Krasilnikovia cinnamomea: one gene and its partner. The protein of the gene in region 2 interacts with the protein of the main gene of each other region in a pairwise test. Links are inferred from orthologs where the notes say so. Each region holds a gene or a part of one and is shown on either strand. Other genes may lie near its edges. The genes, in order: EV385_RS06290 and EV385_RS08435.

Region 1 (5,628 bases), 470 kb from region 2 along the record:
GTCCTGGGTGCGGTCGCGCAGCAGCGCGAGCGGCTGCGGCACCGCCGAGACGATGGAGGCCGCCACCAGGACCATCCCGAGGAGGTCGGCGATCAGGCGCCCCGAGCCCGGCAGCAGTGCCGCGGCGGCGGCGCAGCCCAGCGCAGTGGCCAGCATGATCATCGCCCCGCCCGCGCTGGCGGCCAGTGCCCGCCCGGTGCGCAGCTCACGGCGCGCCACCAGCAGGGCGACCAGGACCGCGAGACCCGCCGCGCCCGTCACCGTGTTCGTGATGACCTGGATCCGTTCGCCGCTGAGCAGCCCGTACGTGATCCAGCCGATCGGCAGGGCGAAGGTCAGCCAGGAGGCGGTCGCGGACAGTCCGGTCGTGTGGCGCTGAACGCAGGAGCGCCAGACCTGGGGCCAAGGGAGGGCGATCGACAGGGCGGCACCGAGCAGGCCGAGGGCAGAGGGGTGCATGATCCATTCCGGGTCGTGGGGAATGCCGGTATTCCGGCTACGGATGTCCCCATCGGCGACCCGGGACGACGACTGAACAAGATCCACTGGTGACCGTGGCCACTGTCCGACAATTGAGAACCCGCCGCGCAGCGCCGCAACCGGTGTTATGGGCCGGGCTCAGTCCGGAGTCTCGGGGGTGGCCAGACCCGCGTGCTCGTCACGGTCGGCCCAGTCCAGCAGCGGGGTGAGGTCGTGGGCGACGGTGTCGATGTCGGCATGCAGGTCGCCGAGTCTGGCGAAGCGCTCCGGGACGGTGGCCATGGTGCAGTCGCGCGGGTCGACCGTGTCGATCTCGTCCCACGTGATCGGCGTGGAGACGGTCGCCTCCGGCACCCCGCGCACCGAGTACGCGCTGGCGATGGTGTGGTCGCGGGCGTTCTGGTTGTAGTCGATGAACAGCGACTCCGGGTCGCGGTCGCGGCGCCACCACGTCGTCGTGACGTCCTCGGGGGCGCGCCGCTCCACCTCCCGGGCGAAGGCCAGCGCGGCCCGGCGTACGTCGGCGAAGCCCCAGTCGGGCCGGATCCGGACGTACACGTGCAGGCCCTTGCCGCCGGAGGTCTTCGGGTAGCCGGTGATGCCCAACTCGTCGAGCACCTCGTGGGCCACGTGCGCGACCCGCCGCACCGTGCCGAACGGGCACTGCGGCATCGGGTCGAGGTCGATGCGCCACTCGTCCGGCTTCTCGGTGTCGGCGCGCCGCGAGTTCCACGGGTGGAACTCGACGGTCGACATCTGCACCGCCCAGATGACCTCGGCGAGCTGGGTGACGCACAGCTCGTCGGCGTGCCGGCCGTACCGGGGGAAGTGCACCCGCACCGTCTGCAGCCAGGGCGGCGCGCCGTTGGGGACCCGCTTCTGGTGCACCTTCTCCCCCGCCAGGCCGTCCGGGAAGCGGTGCAGCATGCAGGGCCGCTCGCGCAGCGCGCGCACGATCCCGTCGCCCACGCTGAGGTAGTACTTCACCAGGTCCAGCTTCGTGCGCCCCGAGCTGGGGAAGTACACCCGGTCGGGGTTGGAGATCCGTACGGTGTGCGGCCCGACCTCCAGCTCCACCGCCGGTGACCTGCTCGCGGAGGCCGGCATGGATCTCAACCTAGCGGTGGTGGCCGCTCAGGACACTGTTTCGAGATCGCGGTCCGCCTCCGGCTCCTCCTCGGCCGGACGGTCGTGGACCGCGGTGAGCTTGCTCGGCCACCACATCCACCGGCCGAGATCAAGGGTGAGCGCCGTGACCAGGACGGACCGGACGATGAGCGTGTCCAGCAGGACCCCGAACGCGACCGCGAAGCCGATCTCCGCGAACGCCACCAGCGGCAGGCTGGCCAGCGCCGCGAACGTACCCGCCAGCACGATGCCCGCCGAGGTGATCACCCCGCCCGTCGCGGCGAGGCCGATCAGCGCCCCGCGCCGGGTGCCGTGGTGGTGCGCCTCCTCGCGGACCCGGGTCATCAGGAAGATGTTGTAGTCGATCCCGAGCGCCACCAGGAACACGAAGACGTAGAGCGGGAACGACGTGTCCTCGCCCGCGAAGCCGAACACGTGCCGGAAGATCAGCGCGCTGACCCCCAGGGCGGCCGCGAACGACAGCACGACCGTGGCGATCAGGATCAGCGGGGCGACCACCGCGCGCAGCAGGATGCCCAGGATGATCAGGACGACGAGCAGGACCAGCGGGATGATCAGCCGGTTGTCGTGGTCGTTGGCCCGGTTCATGTCCAGGGTCATCGCGGTGATGCCGCCGACCTTGGCGTCGGCCCCCGGGACGGCGTGCACAACGTCGCGGATCCGGTCGATCGTGGCGCGGGCCCGGCCGGAGTCGGGCGCGTCGCGCAGCGTCCCTTCGATGGCGGCCAGGTCGTCCTTGATAACCGGCTCGGCGACCTCGGCGACGCCCTGGGTGCCGGCCAGCGCCTGCCGTAGCTGCGCGGCGGCCGCGGCCTTGCCGATCACCACGACAGGCTGACCCTGCCCGGCCGGGAAGTGCCGGGCGAGGGCCTCCTCGCCGGTGACCGACGGCGGCTTGGTGACGAACGTGTCGGCGGTGGCCAGCCCCTTGGCCTCGAGCTGGAACAGGCCGAGCGACATGGCGCCCAGCGCCACGGCCGTGACGATCCAGGTCAGGCGGGGGCGCAGCGCGATGCGGGTGCCCAGCTTGGCCCACAGGCCGGTGGCGGTCGGCTCGGCCGAACCGTACGCGGGGCGGGCGGGCCAGAACAGCCAGCGCCCGAAGATGACCAGCAGCGCGGGCAGCAGGGTGATCATCACCAGCAGGCCGACCGTGATGCCGATGGCCGAGACCGGCCCGAGCCCGCTGGTCGCGTTCATCTCCGCCAGGGTCAGGCAGGACATGCCGATCGCCACGGTGGCCGCGCTGGCGATGATCGCCGGTCCGGCCCGGTGCAGGGCCAGCGCCATGGCCTCGTGCCGGTCGGTGTGCCGGCGCAGTTCCTCCCGGTAGCGGGCGACCAGCAGCAGCGCGTAGTCGGTGCCCGCGCCGAACACGAGCACGGTCAGGATGCCCGCGCTCTGCGCGTTGACCACCAGGCCGGAGTGCTTGGCCAGCAGGTAGATCACCGCCTGCGCGGTGGTCAGCGCGACGCCCGCCGAGATGATCGGCAGCAGCCACAGCACCGGACTCCGGTACGTGATGAGCAGGATGATCGCGACGACCGTGAGGGTGGTGTAGAGCAGGGTGCTGTCGATGCCCTCGAACGCCTTGGCGGAGTCGGCCGCGTTGCCCGCGGGGCCGGTGAGGTAGACGGCGAGCCCGTTCGGATCGGCCTCGGTGACCGCCTTGACCTCGGCCACCACGTCGACGATCTTCTCCCACCCGTCGGCGTCGATCTTGATGGGCACGATGATCTGCAACGCCTTGCCGTCCTGGGCGGGCACCGGGCCGATCACCTTGCCGGTGACCCCCGCGACCTTCCCCAGCGCCTCGGCGTCCCGGGCGGCCTTCGCCTGGTCGCCGGCGACGATGCCGGACGGGCGCTCATAGACGATCACCGCCGGGGCGATGTCGTCCGGCTGGAACCGCTTCTGCAGGTCGGCCGCCTGGGTCGACTCGGCGTTGCCGGGCAGCCAGGCCGAGTTGTCGTTCTTCTGAACCTCGGTCAGCTTGCCGGCCAGCGGACCGGCCACCGCGAGCACCACGATCCACAGCGCCAGGACCAGCCATTTCGTCCAACGCCCGCAGACCAGCCACGCGACGCCGCCCGTGCCCGCCATCCGAATCCCCCCAGACCGCTCGCGGTACGACCGACCGGATCGTAGTCGCCCTGGCCGGAAACGCCGAAGCGGTTTACCCCCAAGCTCAGGGTCTTCTCAGGGTGACCCTAATCCGCGGCGCGGTGCCGCCCGACCCGAACGGGCTCAGGTTCCAGGCGGGCCCGCCGCCCGCCGCCCGCCTTCTTGACCGCGTACATGGCGTGGTCGGCGGCGCGCAACACCAGGTCGGAGTCCTCCTTGGGGGCGGCCAGGTGGACACCGACGCTGGCGCCGATGGTCACCTCGCTGCCGTACACCTGGAACGGCGTCTCGATGGCGGCGCACACGCGGGCGCTCATCGCGTCGGCGTCGGCCTGGTCGAGGATGCCGGGCATCAGCACGACGAACTCGTCGCCGCCGACCCGGGCCAGCACGTCCTCGGCGCGTACGCAGGCGCTGAGCCGGTCCGCGACCTGCCGCAGCAGCTCGTCGCCCGCCTCGTGGCCGTGCATGTCGTTGACCGGCTTGAAGCCGTCCAGGTCGACGAAGAGCACCGCGACCGCGTCGCTGCTCAGCGTGGAGTCGAGCGCGTCCTGCATGCGGCGCCGGTTGGGCAGCCCGGTGAGCGCGTCGTGCAGCGCCTCGTGGGTGAGCCGCTCCTGGAAGGCCCGGTTCTCGCTGACGTCACGGGCGTTGATGACGATGCCGGCCAGCGCGCGGTTGTGCAGCTTGTTCGACGCGGTGATCTCGAACCACCGGTACGTGCCGTCGGCGTTGAAGACCCGCGACTGCATCCGCTTGACCCCGTCGCGTTCGCCGAGCAGCGCGGCGAACGCGGCCTGGATCCGTTCCCGGTCGTCCGGGTGGATGATGTCGAAGACGCTGGTGCCCTGCATGGAGCCGCTGGGCACGTTGAGCAGCGAGGCGGCGCTGGGGCTGGCGAACGCGATCCGGCCGGTCGGGTCGAGCACCGACACCATGTCCGGGGCGTGCTGGAACAGCGCCTGGAAGCGCTCGTCCGAGCGGCGCCGCTGGATCTGCGTGCGGTAGCCGAGCAGGGTGATGCCGATGACGCCGATGAGCAGCATGGCCAGCAGGGTGACGTTCAGCGTCTGGCTCTTGCTGTGCACCGCGCCCTCGAACGAGGCGAGAGACTGGCTGCGGACGTACGACCAGCCGCCCGGCATCCCGGGGACGACGATCGCGATCGTCGGGGTCTTGCCGGAGGTGAACTGCACGAAGGTGGGACCGGCGGCGTGCCGCGCGGCCGCGGTGACGGCCGGGTCGATCATGGTGCCGATCTTGCTGCCGTCGCTGGAGTAGCCGATCCGGCCACCGCTGTCGATGACCTCGGTGAGGTGGGCGCTGTCGCTGAGCGTGGCGACGTATCCCTGCAGCGGGGTCTTCGCGAGCTCCATGAAGCCGACGAGCACCGCCACCGGGGCACCGTTGCGCACCAGCGGGATGGCGACGGCCTCGATGGCCACCCCGTCGACCAGCATCACGGAGGAGAAGCCGGGCCTGGCGCGGGCCAGCTCCTCGCGCATGCGGGTGTAGCCGGGGTCACCCACCGACGGCAGGCCCGTGCTGCGGGTGGCGTTGAGTACGGTGCCGCGCAGGTCGGTGATCGCCGCACCGTACTTGAGGACGTTGGTCTTGGCCACAAAGCGGTCCAGGGCCCGGCGGTCGGCCGCGTTGCCCTTGCCCAAACGGAACGTGGTGGTGCTGGCGAGCTCCTTCAGCTCGCCGGCCGTCACGAGCTGCATCTGGCCGGAGAGGGTGGTGTTGTTGACCGCCAGCGCCTGGGTGTCGGCGCGGTGCACCGTGTCGGCCGCGCGCAGCGCCGAACGGTTCACGAGCACACCGATGGCACCGGCGGCGATCAGCAGCACGACGCTGACCACCACGGCGATCCAG
Region 2 (6,477 bases):
GAGACGAAGGTCGGTACCATCGCCCCAGCCTAGGGGGTGATCATCGACGGTGATGACCCGCACGCGCCGGAATCTCAGGTGTCCGCCGGGACCGGGCTCAGCGACAGCCGGCGGGTGGCGATGCGCCAGCCGACCGCGTACGTGAGGGTGATCAGGCCGCAGCCGGCGAGGACGACCTGCTCGCTGACCCGGTCGACCACCGTGGCCGCGCCCAGCTGGCTCACCGCGATGGCCAGCGTCGCCAGCATCATGTCCGTGGCGAACACCCGGCCGCGCAGCCGGTCCGGCACCTCGCCCTGCAGCGCGTAGTTCGACAGCACCCAGTTCGTGCCGCCCGCGAAGTGTGCGACGAAGACCAGCACCAGCACCAGCCAGAACCACGGGGCGACCGCCACGCCGAGGTAGCCCAGGCCGTACAGGCTCATCGACAGGGCCAGGCCGGGCAGCAGCCAGCTCCGGTGGCCGAGCACCCGGCGCATCAGCAGCGGGCCGACCAGGGCGCCGGCGCCGCGCACCGCGAACAGCAGGCCGGTGCCCAGCGGGCCCGCGCCGTACAGCGCGGCCAGCAGCGGGAACACCGTCAGGACCCCGTTGCCGAGGCCGACCGCGGACTTCACCGTGACCAGGGCCCGGATCCGCGGCCGGGCGCCGATGTAGCGCAGCGCCTCGACCAGCGCGGGCCAGGCCCGCGGCGGCGGCCCGGCCTCGCGCGGGGCCTGCAACGGGCGGCGGATCAGCGCGGTGAGCACGGCGGCCAGCGCCAGGCTCACGGCGGCCACGGCGAAGCTCACGTACGGGCCGAAGGCGGTGCTGAACACGCCCCCGAGGGAGGCGCCGACGATGGTCATCGTGCCCCAGGCCGACCCGGCGACCGCGTTGGCGGCGGCCAGGTCGTCCGGGTCGACGACGTTGGGCAGTGCCGCCGACGCCGCGGGCGAGTAGAACGCCTTGGCGACCGCCATCGCTCCCACGGCGACCAGTGCCAGCGGGGCCGTCGCCGCCGAGCGGACCGCGAACAGCAGCAGCATCGAGGCGAGCGCGGCCAGGTTGGCGGCCACCAGGATGACCCGCCGGTCGATCCGGTCGGCCACGGTTCCCGTGTACGGCAGCAGCAGCGCGTTGATCCCCGTGTCGGCGGCCAGCACCAGCGCGCCCCACACCCCGCTGCCGGTGAGCTGGGGCAGCAGCACGAGCAGGGGAACCATGACGAACCAGTCGGAACCAAACACGACGAGCTCGGCGCCGAACAGGCGGCGGAAGTCCCGGTTGCGGGTAAGGACCGACAGCGAACTGGCCACGTACGGAAACCTACCGGCCGCGCGCTTTACCGCGCGCGGCCGGTACGCGTCCGGTCAGGCGGGCGGCGTCTCCGGACGGCGCGGCATCCGCAGCACCTCGAACTGGTCCGTGTATCCGCGCAGCGCACCCCCGGGCTGCGGGGCGTCCGCCGGCTTGGCCTCCTCGGGCGACGCCGCCTCGAAGTGCACCGGCTCCGGGGCCTCGTGCGCCCCGCCACCGGCGCCCGGCGCCTGGGGAGCGGCCGGTGCGGACTCGTCGGCGGCATGCCGCGGCGCGTCCCCACCCGACTTGCGCAGCCGGCGCCGTTCCCGCTTGGCCCGCGACCGCTCCTTGCGGTTCTCGACCATCGTGTACAGCGTCGGCACCAGCACCAGCGTCAGCAGCGTGGAACTGACCAGGCCACCGATGACCACAATGGCCAGTGGCTTGGAGATGAACCCGCCCTCCCCGGTCAGGCCCAGCGCCATCGGCAGCAGCGCGAAGATGGTGGCGATGGCGGTCATCAGGATCGGCCGCAGCCGGTGCCGTCCACCCTCGACCACCGCCTCCTGGACCCCCATCCCCGACTGGCGGTAGTGGTTGATCAGGTCCATCAGCACGATCGCGTTGGTGACCACGATGCCCACCAGCATCAGCACGCCGATCAGGGCGGGCACGCCGAGCGGCGTACCGGTGAGCAGCAGCAGGATGATCGCGCCGGTCGCGGCGAACGGGATCGACACGAGCAGCACCAGCGGCTGCACCAGGCTGCGCAGCGTCGCCACCATGATGATGAAGACGATCGCGATGGCCGCCAGTACGGCGAGACCGAGGTCGGCGAACGCCTCCTTCTGCTGCTCGCTGACGCCCCCGATCTCCTTCGACGCACCGGCCGGCAGGGTCAGCGCGTCCAGCTTCTGGGTCAGCTCCCGGGTGGTCGCGCCGACGTCGGAGCCGGTGGCGGTGCCGGTGACCGTGGCGCTGCGGTTGCCGTCGATGCGGGTGACCTCTTCGGGGCCGGAGGCCTCGGTGACGTCGGCGACCTGGTCGAGCGTGACGACGCCCGTCGCGGTGGGCAGTGGCAGCTTGCGCAGCGCGTCCGCGTTCGCGGGCGGCGTGCCCAGGGAGATCACGACGTTCTGCGACTCGCTGTCGACGGTGATCTGCCCGGCGGGCGCCGGGCGGAACGCACCGGCCACGGTGCGGGCGATGCCCGCCTCGGTGAGCCCGGCCCGGGCGGCGGCCGCCCGGTCGACCGTGACGTCGAGCCGCGGCACGTTGGCGGCGAGGTTGGTGCCGACGTCCGTGACGCCCGGAGTCGCGGCCATGGCCTGGCGCACCTGCTCGGTGGCGGTGTTCAGGACGGTCGGGTCGCTGGCCTTGACGATGACCGAGAGCTGGTCGGCGTTGAAGCCCGAGCCGTTGTCGCCGCCGACGGTCACCTCACCGAGGCCGCTCATGCCGTCGAACCTGTCCCGCAGTTGTTCGGAGACGACCTCCGCGTCGGCGTCCGGTTCGAGGTGCACGATGAAGTTCGCGCCGCTGGCGTCGGCCGCCCCCGCGAACGGGTTGAACGTCCCGTTGCCGACCGTCACCTGGTACGTGTCGACGTCGGAGTTGTCCTTCAGCACCGCCTCGACCTGCCGGGCCGCCGCGTCGGTGGCGGCCAGGCTGGTGCCCGCAGGCAGTTGCTGGTTGATCATGATCGTGTCCTGGCCGGACTGGTCGATGAAGTTGGTCTCCAGCTTCGAGCCCAGACCCAGCGTGCCCACCAGGATCAGCACACCGATGAGCACGGTCGTCCACCGCCGGTGGGTGGCGAAGTGGATCACCGGCAGGTACGTGCGCTGCAGCGGGCTGCGCCGCTCCTTCGCCTCGGCGGCCGCCCGCACCTCGGGGGCCTCGTTGCCGCCCCCGGCCGGACGCAGGAACCAGTACGCCAGCACCGGGACGATGGTCAGCGACACCAGCAGCGACGCCAGCAGCGCGACGGTGACCGTGATGGCGAACGGCGCGAACAGCTGCCCCACGAACCCGCCGACCAGGGCGATCGGCGCGAACACCGCCACCGTGGTCAGCGTGGAGGCGGTCACCGCACCGGCGACCTCCTTCACCGCCGCCGTGATGGCGTGCACCTTCTCCTCGCCGTACCCGAGATGTCGTTTGATGTTCTCCAGCACGACGATCGAGTCGTCGACGACCCGGCCCACCGCGATGGTGAGCGCGCCGAGCGTCAGCAGGTTGAGCGAGTAGTCGCCGACCCACAGCGCGATCAGCGCCACGAGCACCGACAGCGGGATGGAGACCGCGGTGACCAGCGTGGAGCGCACCGACATCAGGAAGACCAGGATGACGATGACCGCCATGAGCAGGCCGAGCATGCCCTCGGTGGTGAGGCTCTTGATGGACTTCTCGACGAACGGCGCCTGGTCGCTGATGACCGTGAGGGTGGCCCCGGAGTTCTTCTCCAGCTCCGGCAGCTTGGCCCGGACCTGGTCGGAGATCAGTACGGGGTTGCCGTCCGGCGCCGCGGTGACCTCGATGCCGAGGCTGTCGACCCCCTCGGTACGGGTGTACGAGGTGGCCGTGGCCAGCTTGCTCTCGACCGTGGCGACGTCGCCCAGCTTGACCGGACCCCGGCTGCCGGTCAGATAGATGTCGCGCAGCTGCTGCACCGACGTGATCGGCGTGCCGACCTGCACGCTCAGCGAGCGGCTGCCGTCCGTAACCGCACCGGCGGGCACCGAGACCCCGTTGGCCTGCAGGATCGTGGCCAGCGACGCGGGGTTGACCCCGGCCGCGACCATCTTGGCCTGGTTGGGGGTGATGACGACCTGCTGCTGGCGCGCGCCGGTGACACTCACCGCGCGGACGCCCTCGATGGCGCTGAGCTCCGGGACCACGTCCTTGTCGAGCCGGTCGGCCAGCTCGGCCTGGTTCGTCCCGCCCGAGGCGGCCAGCACGATCGCGGGAATGTCGTCCGTGCTGCCCGCGAAGATTGTCGGGGTGACCCCGGCCGGCAGGGTCGGCTGGATCCGGTTCACCGACGTGGTGAGCTGGTTGATCGCATTGTCCAGATCGGTGCCGAACGCGAACATCACCTGGATGGTGGCCGAGCCCTCGCGGGTGGTGGAGGTGAGACTCTCCAGCCCGTCGGCGCCCTTGACGGCGTCCTCGATGGGCCGGGTGATCTGCTCCTCGATGATTTCCGGGCTGGCGCCGGGCAGGGTGGCGCCGATGAACGCGCCCGGGAACTCCAGCGAGGGCAGCAGTTGCTGCTTGAGCGATGGGATGGCGTAGATGCCGAAGCCGGTGACCACGAGCGCGATCAGCGCCACGAGCACACGGTTGGCGAGGCTGAACCGGGTCAGCACGGACATGTTTCCCCCGAAAAGGTCGACCAGACCTCACAGTCTGCCCGACCCGTTCGGCGGGTCTGCCCCTGCCCCGGGGGGTTCAGGCCAGGTCGAGGGCGCGGGCGGCGAGCACCACGTCGTTGCCGATCGTGGTGGGCTTGGGGGCGGTGCTGATCGCCCACTCCGGATCCTTGAGGCCGTGGCCGGTGACCGTGCAGACCACCGTGGCGCCGGCCGGCACCCGGCCCGCCTCGCCCTGCTGCAGCAGCCCCGCCACGCTGGCCGCGCTGGCCAGCTCCACGAACACCCCGACCTCGCGGGCCAGCAACCGGTACGCGTTGAGGATCTCCCGGTCGGTGACGGCCTCGATCAGGCCACCGGAGGTGTCCCGGGCGTCCAGCGCCTTCGTCCAGCTCGCCGGGTTGCCGATCCGGATCGCGGTGGCGATGGTGGACGGCTCCGGCACCACCTGGCCGTTGACGATCGGGGCGGCGCCGGAGGCCTGGAAGCCGTACATCTTCGGCAGTCGCTTGGCGTTGCCGGCGTCGTGGTCCTCCTGGTAGCCCATCCAGTACGCGGAGATGTTGCCCGCGTTGCCCACCGGCAGGCAGTGGACGTCCGGGGCGTCGCCGAGCGCCTCGACGATCTCGAACGCGGCCGTCTTCTGCCCGTGCAGGCGGAAGATGTTCACCGAGTTGACCAGGGAGACCGGGTAGTCCTGGGACAGCTTGGAGGCCAGCGCGAGGCAGTCGTCGAAGTTGCCGTCCACCTGCAACAGCTTGGCGCCGTGCACCAGCGCCTGGGCCAGCTTGCCCAGCGCGATCTTGCCCTGCGGCACGAGCACCGCGCAGGTCAGCCCGGCCCGCGCGGCGTACGCGGCGGCGGACGCGCTGGTGTTGCCCGTGGACGCGCAGATGATCGCCTTGGAGCCGTCCTCGACCGCCTTGGAGACGGCCATCGTCATGCCACGGTCCTTGAAGGACCCGGTCGGGTTGGCGCCCTCGACCTTCAGGTACACCTCGGCACCGACGCGCCGGGACAGCACCGGGGCGGGCACGAGCGGGGTGTTTCCCTCGTGCAGCGTGACGACCGGCGTGGCATCGGTGACCGGCAGCCGGTCGCGGTACGCCTCGATCAGTCCCCGCCAGCTCATCTCGTACCCCTTCACCTGCAACTGCGACGGTTCGATGATGCCGTATTCACCGATTGTGGGACGGCCCGTGACCACCTGCCGGGATCAGGCGCCGCCCTCCACGCGCAGCACGCTCGCGATCGACCTAACGATGTCGAGCTGCTCCAGTTCCGCGACCGTGGCGGCCAGGTGCGAGTCCGGGGCGCCGTGCGTGACGATCACCAGGGTGGCGTCGGCTTCGCGGCCGGACTGGCGCACCGTGGCGATGGAGACCTCGTGCTTGGCGAACACCCCGGCCACGGTCGCCAGTACGCCCTGGCGGTCGGCCACGTCGAGGCTGATGTGGTAGCGGGTGACCGCCTCGCCGATGGGCCGGATCGGCAGGTGGGCGTAGACGCTCTCGCTCGGCGCGCGGGTGCCCGCGAGGCGGTTGCGGGCGGCCGCGACCACGTCGCCCAGCACGGCGCTGGCGGTCGGCGTACCCCCGGCGCCGCGGCCGTAGAACATCAGCTGCCCGGCGGCCTCGGCCTCGACGAACACCGCGTTGAACGCGTCGCCCACGCTGGCCAGGGGATGGCTGCGCGGGATCATCGCCGGGTGCACCCGCACGCTGACCGACTCGGCGCCGCGCGAGTCCGGGCCGCGTTCGGCCAGGCAGAGCAGCTTGATCGTGCAGCCCATCTCCTTGGCGCTGGCCACGTCGCCCGCGGT

The links.
Region 1: the proteins of EV385_RS08435 (region 2) and EV385_RS06290 interact in binary tests that used the Bacillus subtilis proteins (3 or more experiments, as listed by UniProt). The link is inferred for Krasilnikovia cinnamomea from one-to-one orthologs.

The regions. Positions count from the first base shown.
Region 1 is NZ_SHKY01000001.1:1,444,298-1,449,925, forward strand. The notes cover bases 1,174-4,166. They hold EV385_RS06290 (MMPL family transporter), read right to left. Parts: upstream 3,733-4,166; coding sequence 1,615-3,732; downstream 1,174-1,614. Other genes in these bases: ligD (non-homologous end-joining DNA ligase), read right to left, coding at 1,174-1,587; EV385_RS06295 (sensor domain-containing diguanylate cyclase), read right to left, coding at 3,840-4,166. Outside these bases: EV385_RS06280 (SemiSWEET transporter), read right to left, coding at 1-459; more of ligD, read right to left, coding at 619-1,173; more of EV385_RS06295, read right to left, coding at 4,167-5,628.
Region 2 is NZ_SHKY01000001.1:1,910,875-1,917,351, forward strand. What follows is about bases 1,153-4,994. They hold EV385_RS08435 (efflux RND transporter permease subunit), read right to left. Parts: upstream 4,659-4,994; coding sequence 1,353-4,658; downstream 1,153-1,352. Other genes in these bases: EV385_RS08430 (MFS transporter), read right to left, coding at 1,153-1,298; thrC (threonine synthase), read right to left, coding at 4,735-4,994. Outside these bases: thrB (homoserine kinase), read right to left, coding at 1-20; more of EV385_RS08430, read right to left, coding at 75-1,152; more of thrC, read right to left, coding at 4,995-5,787; EV385_RS08445 (homoserine dehydrogenase), read right to left, coding at 5,872-6,477. UniProt on the Bacillus subtilis protein: Required for self-resistance to surfactin, an antimicrobial lipopeptide surfactant produced by B.subtilis. Also required for swarming motility.